DNA from 2 places in the Lentzea sp. DG1S-22 genome. Region 1 is predicted to be linked to the other one. Evidence: predicted binding sites of a transcription regulator. Region 1 holds the regulator's gene; the other holds the start of a gene.
What was found. Region 1 encodes HspR, which represses chaperone genes until heat shock. Its sites were predicted from a motif close to ANNTTGAGTNNNNNNNACTCAANNT; they were not measured.

Region 1 (6,809 bases):
CGAGAAGGAGCAGACCATCCTGGTCTTCGACCTCGGTGGCGGCACGTTCGACGTCTCGCTGCTCGAGCTCGGCGACGGTGTGGTCGAGGTCCGCGCGACCTCCGGTGACAACCACCTCGGTGGCGACGACTGGGACCAGCGCATCGTCGACTGGCTGGTCGACCGCTTCAAGCAGGCCAACGGCATCGACCTGACCAAGGACAAGATGGCCCTGCAGCGGATCCGCGAGGCCGCCGAGAAGGCCAAGATCGAGCTGTCGAGCTCCAGCAACGCCTCGATCAACCTGCCGTACATCACCGTCGACGCGGACAAGAACCCGCTGTTCCTCGACGAGACGCTCTCGCGCGCCGAGTTCCAGCGGATCACGAACGACCTGCTCGAGCGCACCCGCGCGCCGTTCAACAACGTGATCAAGGACGCCGGCATCTCCGTCGGCGACATCGACCACGTCGTGCTCGTCGGTGGCTCGACCCGCATGCCCGCCGTCGCGGAGCTCGTCAAGGAGCTGACCGGCGGCCGCGAGCCCAACAAGGGCGTGAACCCGGACGAGGTCGTCGCCGTCGGCGCCGCCCTGCAGGCCGGTGTCCTCAAGGGCGAGGTCAAGGACGTCCTGCTGCTCGACGTCACCCCGCTGTCCCTCGGCATCGAGACCAAGGGCGGCATCATGACCAAGCTGATCGAGCGCAACACCACGATCCCGACGAAGCGCTCCGAGACCTTCACCACCGCGGACGACAACCAGCCGTCGGTGCAGATCCAGGTCTTCCAGGGCGAGCGCGAGATCGCGGCCCACAACAAGAAGCTCGGCATGTTCGAGCTGACCGGCCTGCCGCCCGCCCCGCGTGGCGTGCCGCAGATCGAGGTCACCTTCGACATCGACGCGAACGGCATCGTCCACGTGTCGGCGAAGGACCTGGGCACCGGCAAGGAGCAGTCGATGACGATCACCGGTGGCTCCGCGCTGCCGAAGGACGACATCGACCGCATGGTCAAGGACGCCGAGGCCCACGCGGAGGAGGACAAGCGCCGCCGCGAGGAGGCCGAGGTCCGCAACCAGGCCGAGACCCTGGTCTACCAGACGGAGAAGGTCGTCAAGGAGAACGACGACAAGCTCCCGGCGGAGATCAAGGAGAAGGTCAACGCCGCGATCACCGAGGCCAACGAGGCGCTCAAGGGCACCGACATCGCCGCCATCAAGGCCGCGGTGGAGAAGCTCGCGACCGAGTCGCAGGCCATCGGCCAGGCGATCTACGCGAACGCTCCGGGTGCTCCCGGTGCCGAGGCCCCCGGTGCGGACGCTCCGGGTGCCGCCGGTGCGGGTGCCAAGAAGGACGACGACGTCGTCGACGCCGAGATCGTGGACGAGGACGAGAAGAAGTGACCGAACCGAGGCACGCCGCCCCTGACGAGGAGCAGCCTCAGGTCGTCGTGAACGACCGGCGCCGGATCGACCCCGAAACGGGCGAGGTCCGGGCGCCGGCCCACGCGGCGCCCGAGGACGGCCTTGGCGAAGGCACTGCTCCGGTTTCCGAAGAGCCCCTGGTCGCCGAGGTCGTGGACTCCGTCGCCGCCGAGCTGAAGACCCAGCTCGACGAGCGCACCGCCGACCTCCAGCGGCTCACCGCCGAGTACGCGAACTACCGCAAGCGGGTGGAACGCGACCGCGAAGCGGTGATCAACAACGCGAAGGCGTCCGTCGCCTCCGAGCTGCTCTCCGTGCTGGACGACATCGAGCGGGCCGCCGCGCACGGCGACCTGACCGGTGCGTTCAAGGCGGTGGCGGACAAGCTCGTGTCCACGTTGCAGAAGACCGGCCTGGAGCCGTTCGCGCACGAGGGCGAGGCGTTCGACCCGTCGGTGCACGAGGCCGTGCAGCACAGCACGTCCCCGGACGTCGAGGGGCCGACGGTCACCGCCGTCCTGCGCCGCGGCTACACGTTCGGCGACAAGCTCGTCCGGCCCGCGCTCGTCGCGGTGACCGACCACGAGCCCGGTGCGCCGGCTGAAGAAGCGTAGGGAGGAGGAGACGTCCGGTGAGTGCTAGGGACTGGATCGAAAAGGACTTCTACCGCGAGCTGGGCGTCTCCTCCGACGCGTCGGCCGACGAGGTCAAGAAGTCGTACCGCAAGCTCGCCCGCGAGCTGCACCCCGACGCGAACCCGGGTGACGCCAAGGCCGAGGCCCGCTTCAAGGCGGTCTCCGAGGCCTACGGCGTGCTGTCGGACCCGGCGAAGCGCAAGCAGTACGACGAGGCCCGCCGGCTGTTCGCGGGCGGTGGGGGCTTCCCCGGCTCCGGCGGGTTCGGCTCGGGCGGCTTCGACGTCAACGACCTGTTCGGCCGTGCCGCGCAGGGCGCCGGTGGCGGCGGCCTGGGCGACCTGCTCGGTGGCCTGTTCAACCGCCGCGGTGGTGCGTCGGCCGGCTCGGCCACGCGCCCGCGCCGCGGCGAGGACGTCGAGACCGACGTCCGCATCGACTTCACCGAGGCGGTGAGGGGAGCGACGGTGCCGCTGCGCCTGTCGTCCCCCGCCGCCTGCACCACGTGCAACGGCTCGGGTGCCAGGCCGGGCACCACGCCGCACACGTGCGCGACCTGTTCGGGTTCCGGCCTGGTCACGCGCTCGCAGGGCGCGTTCGCGTTCAGCGAGCCGTGCCGCGACTGCCGCGGCACCGGCCGGATCATCGACGACCCGTGCCCCGAGTGCGGCGGCGACGGCGTCAGCACCCGCACCCGCACGCTGACGGTGCGGATCCCGTCCGGGGTCGACGACGGCCAGCGGATCCGCCTCGCGGGCCAGGGCGAACCCGGCCGCAACGGCGGTCCGAACGGCGACCTGTTCGTGCGGGTGCACGTCAACCCGCACGGCATCTTCGGCCGCCAGGGCAACGACCTGACGCTGACGGCGCCGATGACGTTCCCCGAGCTCGCGCTCGGAACGACGTTGACCGTGCCCACGCTCGACGGCAAGGTGACCTTGAAGGTGCCCGCCGGAACCGCCTCCGGGCGGGTGCTGCGGGCCCGGGGCAAGGGCATCACCAAGCGCGACGGCTCCGCCGGGGACCTCCTGATCACCCTGGAGGTCGCGGTGCCGAACAACCTCTCGTCCGAGGCCCGCGCGGCACTCGAGGCGTACGCGGACGTGACGAAGGGCCACGACCCCCGTGGTGATCTGAACGCACTGCTTGAAGGGCGGTGAAAGCGGTGGGTTTTCCGTTCCCTCCCGGGACCGATGAGGACACGCCGTTCTTCGTGATCTCGGTGGCGGCGCAGCTGTCCGGGCTGCACGCCCAGACCCTGCGGTCCTACGACCGGATGGGCCTGGTGTCGCCCGGCCGCACGCCCGGTGGCGGGCGCCGGTACTCGATGCGCGACATCGTGCTGCTGCGCGAGGTCCAGCGGCTCTCGCAGGACGAGGGCGTGAACCTCGCGGGCATCAAGCGGATCATCGACCTGGAGAACCAGGTCGACGCCCTCCGCTCGCGGGTGGCCGAGCTCCAGCAGGAGCTCGCGCAGGCGCACGCGGCGGCCGACTCGGCCGCCGCCGCCGTGCACGCCTCCTACCGGCGGGACCTGGTCCCGATCCGGCAGGAGACGGCGCTCGTCGTGTGGAAACCGAAGCCCCGCAAGTGATCGAGCGCCTCTACGAGGTCTTCGCGACGCCGCGTCCCCGCGTGGTCGAGTTCTGCGACCACTGCGTGGACGCCGCGAGCGTCGCGCCGTTCACCGAGGTTCCGCTGCGCCGGCTGACCTCCGAGCACCTCGGGGAGTTCTGGCTGCGGTCCGGGACGATCGGCGACGAGACCTTCGTGCGCTACCTGCTCCCGCGCGTGATGGAGCTGATCGCGGCCGGTGAGCTCGACGCCGACTTCTTCTGGCTGCGCCTCGTGACCGAGGCCCACGAGAACGGCGGCCCGGACGAGCGGGCGGCGATCGAGGCGTACTTCCTCGCCACACCGCCCGCGCTGGCGGGTCTCGTCACCGGACGCCTGCGCGACCTGCCCCCCGGCGGTTCGGTGGCCGCGTGGCTGCGCGGACCGGAACCCCTCGCCGTGCTGGAGGAAGCCGCGCTGACCGAGCCCGATCCGGACGGCGCGTTCTCCGAGGCGCACCTCGAGCTCGAAGCTCACCTCTCGAAGTAGAACCCGGCTTCCAGGTCCTCCAGGAGGCCGGGTTCCCGCGGTTCCCAGCCCAGCAGGGCCTTCGTGCGCTCGGCCGACGTCGGTGAGTCGCGTGACACCATGAACGCCAGTGCGCCGAAGTGCTCCTGTGCTCGTTCGGCCGGGATGCTCTCCGTCGGCACGCCCAGTTTGCGGCCGATGACCTCGGCGATCTCCCTCATGGTCACGGCCTCCTCTGCCACCGCGTGCAGCACCGAGCCGGCGGGTGCCTTCTCCACGGCCAGCCGGTAGAGGCGTGCCGCGTCCAGGGTGTGGCCCGCTGACCAGCGATTCGTGCCGTCGCCGGGGTAGCCGGAGATGCCGGTGGCCCTCGCGGTCCTGACCAGGGTCGGGATGAAGCCCGCCGTGTCCAGGCGGCTGTGGACGGTCGGCGGCAGGACCACCACGGAGCCGCGGACGTCCCGGGCGTCGATGATCGCGTTGCGGGCCGCGCCGCGGGGGCTGTCGTCCGGGACGCGTTCCTCCTCGGTGGCCGTGCGGCCCAGGTCCGAGTACGACAGGGTGCCGCTGGTGCCGACCAGGGGCTTGCCGGTGCCCGCCAGCTCGTCCAGGAACGCCCTGACGACGGTGAGGTCGGCGTCGGCGGCGCCCTGGTAGTCGCCCGCGTACATCTCGTCGTGCTTGAACGCCAGGTGGATCACCGCGTCGGACTCGGCCGCGCCCTTGCGCAGGCCGTCCAGGTCGTCGAGGTCGCCCAGCCGGGCGGTGGCGCCTTGGGCCTCGACCTCGGCGGCGGACGCCTCGGAGCGGGCCAGGCCCACGACCTGGTGGCCTGCTCGCAGGAGTTCGGGGACCACCGCTGATCCGACGTGACCGCTGGCGCCCGTGACGAAGACCTTCATGGGTGCTTCTCCAACAAGTGATGGGACTTGGTCTCATCAACCGTAGCAGAGTGATGGGACTAAGTCGCATCACTTAGGATGGGCGCATGGGTCGATGGGAGCCGGACGCGCGGGAGCGGTTGGTGCGCGCCGCACTCGACCTGTTCGGCGAGCAGGGGTACGAGAACACGGCGGTCGCGCAGATCGCGGAGCGCGCCGGGCTCACGAAGAGCACGTTCTTCCGGCACTTCCGGGACAAGCGCGAGGTGCTGTTCGGCGGTCAGGACGAGCTGGCCGAGGTGCTGACGACCGGCATCGCCGAGACCCCGGAGGGGGCCGGACCCCTGGCCGCGGTCGGGGCGGCGCTGGTCGCCGTCAGCGCCTGGTTCACCGACGAGCAGCGGGCGTACGGGCCGCAGCGGCAAGCGGTGATCGCGGGCAACGACGAGCTGCGCGAGCGTGCGGCGTTGAAGATGGTCGGGTTCGCCGTCGCGATGACGGACGCGCTGAAGCGGCGCGGGGTCGCCGAGCTGGAGGCCGCCGTGGCCGCCGAGCTCGGCGTGCTGGCGTTCCAGCGCGGCTACGACGCGTGGCTGGAGGCCGGCGGGGACTTCGGTGAGATCACCCGCCGGACGCTCCGTGACGTGTGCGAGGCCGTCAGCTCGCTAGAGGGCGCCGAGTAGTTCCTCGACCTCGGCCGCGATGCGGTCCAGGGCCTGCTCGTCGTCGTGGGCGGTGATCGCGCGGTCCATCCAGTCCGCGATCAGCGGCATCTGCTCCGGCTTCAGGCCGCGGGTGGTGACGCCGGGCGTGCCGAGGCGGATGCCGGACGGGTCGAACGGCTTGCGGGTGTCGAACGGAACGGCGTTGTAGTTGAGCTCGATGCCCGCCCGGTCGAGCGCCCGCGCGGCCGGCTTGCCGCCGATCAGCTTCGACGTGAGGTCGATCAGGACCAGGTGGTTGTCGGTGCCGCCGGACACCAGGTCGAAGCCGCGTTCCAGCAACGCCTCCGCGAGGGCCTGGGCGTTCTTCACGACCAGGTGCGCGTACTCGCGGAACTCCGGCTGCGCGGCCTCGTGCAGCGCCACGGCGATGGCGGCCGTGGTGTGGTTGTGCGGCCCGCCCTGCAGACCGGGAAAGATCGCGCGGTCGACGGCCTTCGCGTGCTCGGCGTCGCTGAGGACCATGGCGCCGCGCGGGCCCCTGAGGGTCTTGTGCGTCGTCGTGGTGATCACCGGGGCGTGGCCGACCGGAGACGGGTGCGCCCCGCCCGCGACCAGTCCGGCGATGTGCGCGATGTCGGCGACGAGGAGCGCGCCGACCTCGTTCGCGATCTCCGCGAACGCCGGGAAGTCGATGGTGCGCGGGATCGCCGTGCCACCGCAGAAGATCACCTTCGGGCGTTCGGCCAGCGCGAGGGCGCGGACCTCGTCCAGGTCGACGCGGCCGGTGTCCTTGCGGACCTCGTACTGCACGCTGCGGAACCACTTGCCGGTGGCCGAGACGCTCCAGCCGTGCGTGAGGTGGCCGCCCATCGGCAGCGACATGCCCATCACGGTGTCGCCCGGCCGCAGGAAGGCCAGGTAGACGGCGAGGTTCGCCGGGGAACCCGAGTACGGCTGGACGTTCGCGTGGTCCACGCCGAACAGCGCCTTCGCGCGCTCCTGCGCCAGCAGCTCGACCTGGTCGATGACCTGCTGGCCCTCGTAGTACCGCTTGCCGGGGTAGCCCTCGGAGTACTTGTTGGTCAGCACCGAACCTGTTGCCTCGAGCACGGCGGCCGACACGTCGTTCTCGGACGCGATCATG
Region 2 (6,809 bases), 860 kb from region 1:
CGCCGGTCAGCGGCTCGTAGAACCGGGCGAGCTGGTCGAGCTCGCGCCGCAGCGCCCTCGGGTCCAGGCAGTCGCCGGCCCTCGGTGCGGGGCCGGGGTCGCCGAGCACCCGCTGCTCCTCGACCACCTCACCCCGCACCGCCCCCCGGTCGCCGAGGAGCCCGTACCAGACGGTCTCCCCGATCCCCTTGCCGCACGACCCGTGCCGGTCGGCGCCCCTGGCGATCTCCCGCGCCCTGTTCGCGGCCACGTGGAACGGGGTCGTGAGCAGGGCGCCGGCGTCGATCGACACCAGTGACAACGGGTCGGCGACGCCGATCGCCTCCAGCTCGCGCGACTCGGTCGCGAGGGCGATCGGCTCGACGAGCACGTGGCGCGAGAGCCAGGTCGGCACGCCCGCGAGCGTGCCGGACCCGAACTGGCTGAACGTGTGGTGCCGGCCGTCGGCCACCACGTTGTGCGCGGCCTGCGCTCCCCCGTTGAACCGCACCACCGCCGACACCGGCCCGTCCGCGCACAGCGCGTCGACCACGGCTCCCTTGCCCTCGTCGCCGAACCCCAGTCCGACGACGATGACGTGCTCGTCGCGCCTCACGTCAGCTCAGCCTCACGTCGTCGGGGCCGTCGATGCCGAGCGGCGTGGCCGACGCGGTGAGCGAGCGCGCGCCGACCGTGGCCAGCGCCTTGCCGACGGCCTCGCTCTCGGCGGCCGAGCCGATCTCGGCGAGGTCGGCCAGGGCCTGGTCGAGGTCCACGACGCTCTCCTCGACGCCGATCGTGGCGGCGATCAGCTCGCACACCGCGCCGGGGTCGTCGAGCTTGAGGAAGTTCTGCCCGAGGATCGACCGCCAGTGCTCGCCGATGCTGTCGTCGTGGAAGTACGACGACTGGTTGGGCAGGATGAAGTAGACGTGCCACCTGCGGGCGAGCTCGCGGTACACCGACACCGGGTCGATGTCCTGGTTCACCTCGTCACCGATGACCCTGCGGATGTGCCTGGCCTCCAGCCTCGGTTTGTTCAGCTCGTCGCCGATGATGAACAGGTAGCCCTTGCGGCCGCGCTTCTGCCAGGCGTCGGTGACGACGTGCCGCGCGATGAAGTACGCGGCCAGCTCGTACGACTCGCTCTTCTGCCCGCCGCCGTTGCCCTCGAGGAAGATGTCCCGCAGCTGCTCGTCCATGCGGTTGTCCGACTCGAACTGCCCGACCTGCAGCGGCACGCGGTCGCTGTCGGCGTCACCGATGCCGCCGAACATCAGCTGCGGGTCGGCCAGGTACCCCTTGCGCTGCAACAACCCGTGCAGCTTGCCGAGCTTGCCCTGCATGATCCGCGGCACCGCGCCCATCGACCCGGTCACGTCGAACAGCACCGCGATCGGTGTCGAGTCGGCGTGGTCGGGCGAGTCGCGGCACTCGCGGAAGCCGACGCCCAGCGGGTCGAGCGACGGCGCGGCCTTCCAGCTCGCGGCGGGCGTCGCCCTCATCGAGGCGGTGTAGCCGAAGTCGGCGATCCCCTTGGCCGCGCGGAAGGTCTTCGCCGCGGCGTAGGCGTTGTCGTCCCACCTGCCGTGTCCCATGGTCATTCTCCTGTCTGGGGAAGGGCGAACGGGCGGAAGCGCCGCGCGCCGTAGAGGTCTTCGAGGAGGTCGTCGTATTCCTGGATCAGGTCGACGGCGTCGGGCCGCCGCTCCGGGTGTTCCTGCAGGCAGCCGCGAGCGAAGGCGCGCTGCCGGTGTTCGTTGTCCGCCAACAGGTCGAGCATCAGCGCGTGTGCCATGTGGACGTCCGTCGCGGCCGTGACCGGCTGCTGCGCAACGACTTCCGGCGGGTAGGTGATGGTGCCGCTGGTCGCGAGGAGCCGTTGTCCCTCCTCGACGGCGAACGACCAGCCGACCAGCACGATCCCGTGCTGTTCCGGGTGCACCATGACGTTCTCGGCGGTGACGGCCCCGTGCACCAGCCCGCTCTGATGTGCGCCGGCCAGCGCCTTGAGCAGCCTGCGGTGCATCCACGCCCAGTCGCGCCCGTCGAGGCCGGACGGGTAGGCGCGCCGGACGTCCGCGAGCGTCACGAAGCCGTCCAGCAGCGGGTCGAGCACCGTGAAGGCGCGCGACCCCTTCGCGACGTCACCCGAGGTGTCGAGCAGCCGCGGGTAGAACGGGCGCAGCCACGGGTTGTGGTCCGTGAAGGACTCCAGCGTCCGCAGCGCGTGCCATTCCGCGTGCAGCAACGGGTTGAGGGCCGGGTTGCGCACCACCTTGACCACGTGCGGACCGTCCGCTTCGTACAGGTTGGCGATGCTGCCGACCGCGAACGGCTCCCCGACGCGGTAGACGGCGGTCTTGGTCCTCAGCTCGACGACCGCGCCGTGCGACCACTCGTGGTGCAGGCGGGTCAGCTCGGCGGACGCCGCGTGCGCCCTCGTATCGTGCGGCCCGACCACGTCGGGGTGCAGCACCGAGGCCAGCGCGCGGAACCGGCGCCGAGCCTGCTTGCGCAGGTCGGAGTCGGTGGTGCGCGGCCCGAAGAGCGCGTCGGGCGACGTGGCGCGTTCCACCAGTTCCAGGGCCTCGGCTGTCGTGAACATGGTTTGAGTCTATGTAACTCAAACCCGGTTGGCAACGGGGTTCTCCGTGACCCGGCTCATGGTGTCCCCGTCGCGAGACGCCGGGTATCCCGTCCCGATACCGGAAGGAGGAAACGTGCTGTTCGTCGTCATGGGCTTTTCCGTGGCCTTCGCTCTGCTCGTGGTGGAGGTGGTCCACCGGCTGGTGCGCCGCTTCACCCACAGCGGGAAGATGTACCGGCCAGGCCAGTTGTTCGGAGCGCTGCTGGCCGCTCAGATAAGCCTGAGCGCCTACCCGGTCGACGTGCCGATCACCCTGCACGCCCTGGGCATCGCGCTGATCCTGGCCGGGGCGTGGTTGCTGGCGGCGCTGATCAGCACGCTCGTCGACATCTCGCTGTCCCGCATCCGCACGGACGTCACGGACAACCGGCACGCCCGGCGCGTGCACACCCAGGTCATGCTGGTGCGGCGGCTGGTCCTCGTGGTCATCGGCGTGCTCGCCGTGGGCACCATCCTGATGACGTTCCCCGGCGCGCGGGCGGTCGGGTCTACCGTGCTGGCGTCCGCGGCGGTGATCGGCGCGGTGGCGGCGTTCTCCGCGCAGTCGTTGCTGGGCAACCTGATCTCGGGCCTGCAGATCGCGTTCAGCGACGCGGTGCGGCTCGACGACGTCGTGGTGGTCGAGGGCGAGTGGGGCCGGGTCGAGGACATCACGCTGACGTACGTGGTGCTGCACCTCTGGGACGACCGCCGGCTGGTGCTGCCCACCTCGTACTTCCTCAAGACCCCGTTCGAGAACTGGACGCGCACGCAGTCGGCGCTGCTCGGCACCGTGGAGCTCGATCTGGACTGGACGGTGCCGGTCGAGGCGATGCGGCAGGAGATGCGGTCCATGCTGGAGGGCAACGACCTCTGGGACGGGCGGGTGTCCGTCCTGCAGGTCACGCAGGCCACCAACGGGTTCGTGCGGGTGCGTGCGCTCGTGAGCGCGTCCGACGCCGGAAAGCTGTGGGACCTGCGCTGCCTCACGAGGGAGCACCTCGTGGACTGGGTCCACCGCCGGCACGACGGCGCACTGCCGCAGGTCAGGACGCGGACGGTCACCGGCGTCAACAGGGCGCAACCCGCCTCTGACCAGCACACGGACGCGCGCGTGTTCGGCGAGAGCGCGGACGGCGCACTGCGGGAGCAAGCGTTTGCGGGTCCCCGGCAGTAGGACAGCCCGAAAATCAGGTGCAACCACCCGCGGCGGGCGTTCCGTCCTCCGAGCATGAGAAGACCGCTCGCCGTCGCGTTTTGCGCGCTGGCTCTCGGCAGCTGTGGTACGAACGGGTCCCCAACCGTGCCGTACGCGGAGGTACCTGTCGTGTCATCGGCCAAACCGGACAAGAACCGGATCGAGCAGGCGAAGCGCGACGGCCACCTCACAGTGCTACTGATGATCTCCGTGCAGCCGGGACGCGACGAGGAGGTCGAGCAGGCACTGACGGAGCTGGGCGCGACCGTCGAGTCGCGCGATCCCAGGATCGGCTACCTGCGCGCCGAAATGCCCGTGGACAAGGTGGAAGACGCGTACCTGGTCGCCGGCGTGTCCAAGGTGGACGTGGACGAGCCGCTCGGGAACAGGCTGCCCGAACCGTAGAAAGCCCCAGGATCTCGTGGACCCTGGGGCTTTCCGCGTACTACCGGACTGCTAGCTGACTGCCTGGATGATCACGGCACCGCGACCGACGACGTTCTCGTCCGCCGTGCGCACCTCGAGCTCACCGCGCAGCACGCGGCCGGCACCGGGCTGGCCGAGCGGCGTGATGACGCCCGTGGCGTTCCACGACGCACCGGCGGCGCGGTCGGCGTTGGTGTCGCTCACGGTCAGCGTGCCGAGAGCGGCCGAGGTGTAGACGTCGAAGTAGTCGTACGCCGTGGTGCCCGCGGGCACCGCGTAGCCGTCCACCTGGACGCGCCACAGACCCGCTGCCGGGTTGGTGACGGTCGCCGACTCCTCGGAGTCCGCGTCAGCCGACTGACCGGCGACGACGCACGTGCCGCTGGTGCAGTTCAGCAGGAACAGGTCGAGGTCGGCGCCCTGGTCGGCGGTGTTGCCGATCGTGGCGGTGAGCCGCGACGAACCCGGCGCGACCTGGATGTCGAAGAACTTCGTCTCCAGGTTCGCGATGGTCGGGCGGTCCTGCTTCGCGCTGCCGACCGCGCCGGCCGCGAGGCGGCCGTTGAACACGGCCTGCGTGTTCGTGACGGTGTAGCTGCGCTCGATCGGGGTGCCCAGCGCCGCGGACGGGATGACGTCCGGGTTCGGGCTGACCGACGTGCCGAGCACGGACGCGGTCACCGAGTACGGCGCCACGTCGGCGTCGGAGGTGCGGCGCGCCTCGACCACGATCTCCCACACACCGGCCATCGGGTTGGCCACCGTGCGGCTGGTGGGGGTGCCACCGGCACAACCGGCGCCCGCGTCCGGGTTGTAGCAGTTGGTCGAGCTGGTCACGTCCAGCGGCACACCCTGCGGGGTGAAGCGCAGGAAGCGCACCTGGCCCTTGCCGGCCTCGGCGCCACCGGCGGCCATGTCGACCTTCAGCGCGCTCGTGCCCGCGGGCACGTTCACGAAGAGGCTGGTCGACTGGTTGCGCGCGATCGTGCCCGTCTTGGTGACCGAGAACTTGTTGGCGGCGTTGAAGTTCTCCGCCGCGAAGACCGCGTTCAGCGTCTGCACGTCGACGCCGGGGGTCTCCGGGTTGTCGAGCTGCAGCACGGCGCTGTGCACGCCCGCCGTCTTGGCCTTGACCTTGACCGGGAACAGCACCGGCGTGTTCAGCGGCAGGCGGACCTTCTTCGCCGCCGTGAACGTGCCGTCGTTGCCCTTCCACGACACGTTGTACGTCTCGTCGTCGTGGCCCGTGGTGCGGGTCAGGGTGTAGGTGCGGGTGTACTCCTGGCCCGCGGTCACGCCCTCGCGGTCGTGGATGCCGACACCGACGCCCGGGGTGGCCAGCAGGCCGCTGAGGACGGTGTTGACCGGGACGGCCGTGGTGACCTTGTCCGGCGTGGAGTGCTTGTCCAGCAGCGACCACGCGGCGTTGGTGTTGAACAGACCGGCACCCTGCTCGTAGGCACCGAGGGTGCTCACGAAGCTCGCGCTGCGCTGGATCGCGTAGCGCAGCTCGGCGCTGGTCGGGCGCTGGCCGTTGTGCGTGGCCTTGTAGGCGCTCACGAGGAGAGCCGCGGCACCGGTCGCCTGCGGGGCGGCCATCGAGGTGCCGTTGAACTGCGAGTAGCCGGCCGGGAGGGCGTAGGTGCCCGCCACGGGGCCACCCGGCTGCCAGCGCGGCGTGGTGGAGATCGCCGAGCCGGGCGCGACGATGTTCGGCTTGAAGCCGCCGTCCTCGGCCGGGCCGCGCGACGAGAAGCCGTGCAGGTTCTGCTTCTGCGCGGTCTTCGAGCCGTAGTTGGAGAGCCAGGTCTCCTTGGTGATGTACGAGCCGACGCTCACCGCGTTCGTGGCGACCGACGGGTCACCGACGGTGTTGGCGCCCGCACCCGAGTTGCCCGCCGAGATGAACAGCTGGACGTTGTACTCGTCGATGGTGCGGTTGTAGAGCTCGGCGCGCGCGTTGTTGCCGTCGTTGAGCGCCGGGAGGCCACCGATGGAGATGTTCACGACGTCGGCGCCGTTCCGCGCGGCGTAGAGGACACCGTCGATGAGGCCGGAGCTGGTGCAGGACGGCGTGGTGAGGCAGGCTTTGATCGACATCAGCTTCGCGCCGGGAGCGGCGCCGGCCATCTTGCCGTCGAACATCCTGTGCGCGGCGGTGATGCCGGCGACGTGGGTGCCGTGCGCGGCCGAGATGCCCAGGTTGACGTACGGGGTGCCCGCGTTGTCGTAGACCGAGCGGTCGGTCTGCACGACGAACGCGATGCGGTCGACGACGGGGGTCGCGGGGTTGTCGGTGCCGAAGAAGCCGACGTCCTGCTTGACCTTGTAGTCGATCATGCGCTTGTTGTTGGTGAAGTTGCCGTCGCCGTCGGTGTCGACGAAGACTTCCTTCGTCGTGATGTCCTGGATGACACCGAAGGAGTCGACGCGGTCACCGTCGCGGTTGATGTCGCCGCCGGTCTCGCTGTTCGCGAGGTTCAGGTCGCCCGCGGTCTCGCGGAAGAGGCCGAACGAGTACGGGCCGCCGGTGGCCGGCGCGGTCCACTCGCGGCCGCCGTTGGTGAACTTGCCGGT

Region 2: the regulator HspR is predicted to act here: its motif matches at 2,588-2,612, upstream of V1227_RS33485 (adenylate cyclase).

What each region holds. Positions count from the first base shown of each region.
Region 1 is NZ_CP143276.1:6,190,846-6,197,654, forward strand. It holds gene dnaK (molecular chaperone DnaK) at 1-1,381, shown strand, start outside; gene grpE (nucleotide exchange factor GrpE) at 1,378-2,016, shown strand; gene dnaJ (molecular chaperone DnaJ) at 2,034-3,197, shown strand; gene V1227_RS28995 (heat shock protein transcriptional repressor HspR) at 3,203-3,631, shown strand; gene V1227_RS29000 (hypothetical protein) at 3,628-4,140, shown strand; gene V1227_RS29005 (SDR family oxidoreductase) at 4,125-5,021, opposite strand; gene V1227_RS29010 (TetR/AcrR family transcriptional regulator) at 5,108-5,683, shown strand; gene glyA (serine hydroxymethyltransferase) at 5,666-6,809, opposite strand, start outside.
Region 2 is NZ_CP143276.1:7,047,870-7,054,678, reverse strand. It holds gene V1227_RS33495 (adenylosuccinate synthetase) at 1-595, opposite strand, end outside; gene V1227_RS33490 (hypothetical protein) at 597-1,577, opposite strand; gene V1227_RS33485 (adenylate cyclase) at 1,580-2,587, opposite strand; gene V1227_RS33480 (mechanosensitive ion channel family protein) at 2,703-3,785, shown strand; gene V1227_RS33475 (hypothetical protein) at 3,936-4,211, shown strand; gene V1227_RS33470 (S8 family serine peptidase) at 4,263-6,809, opposite strand, start outside.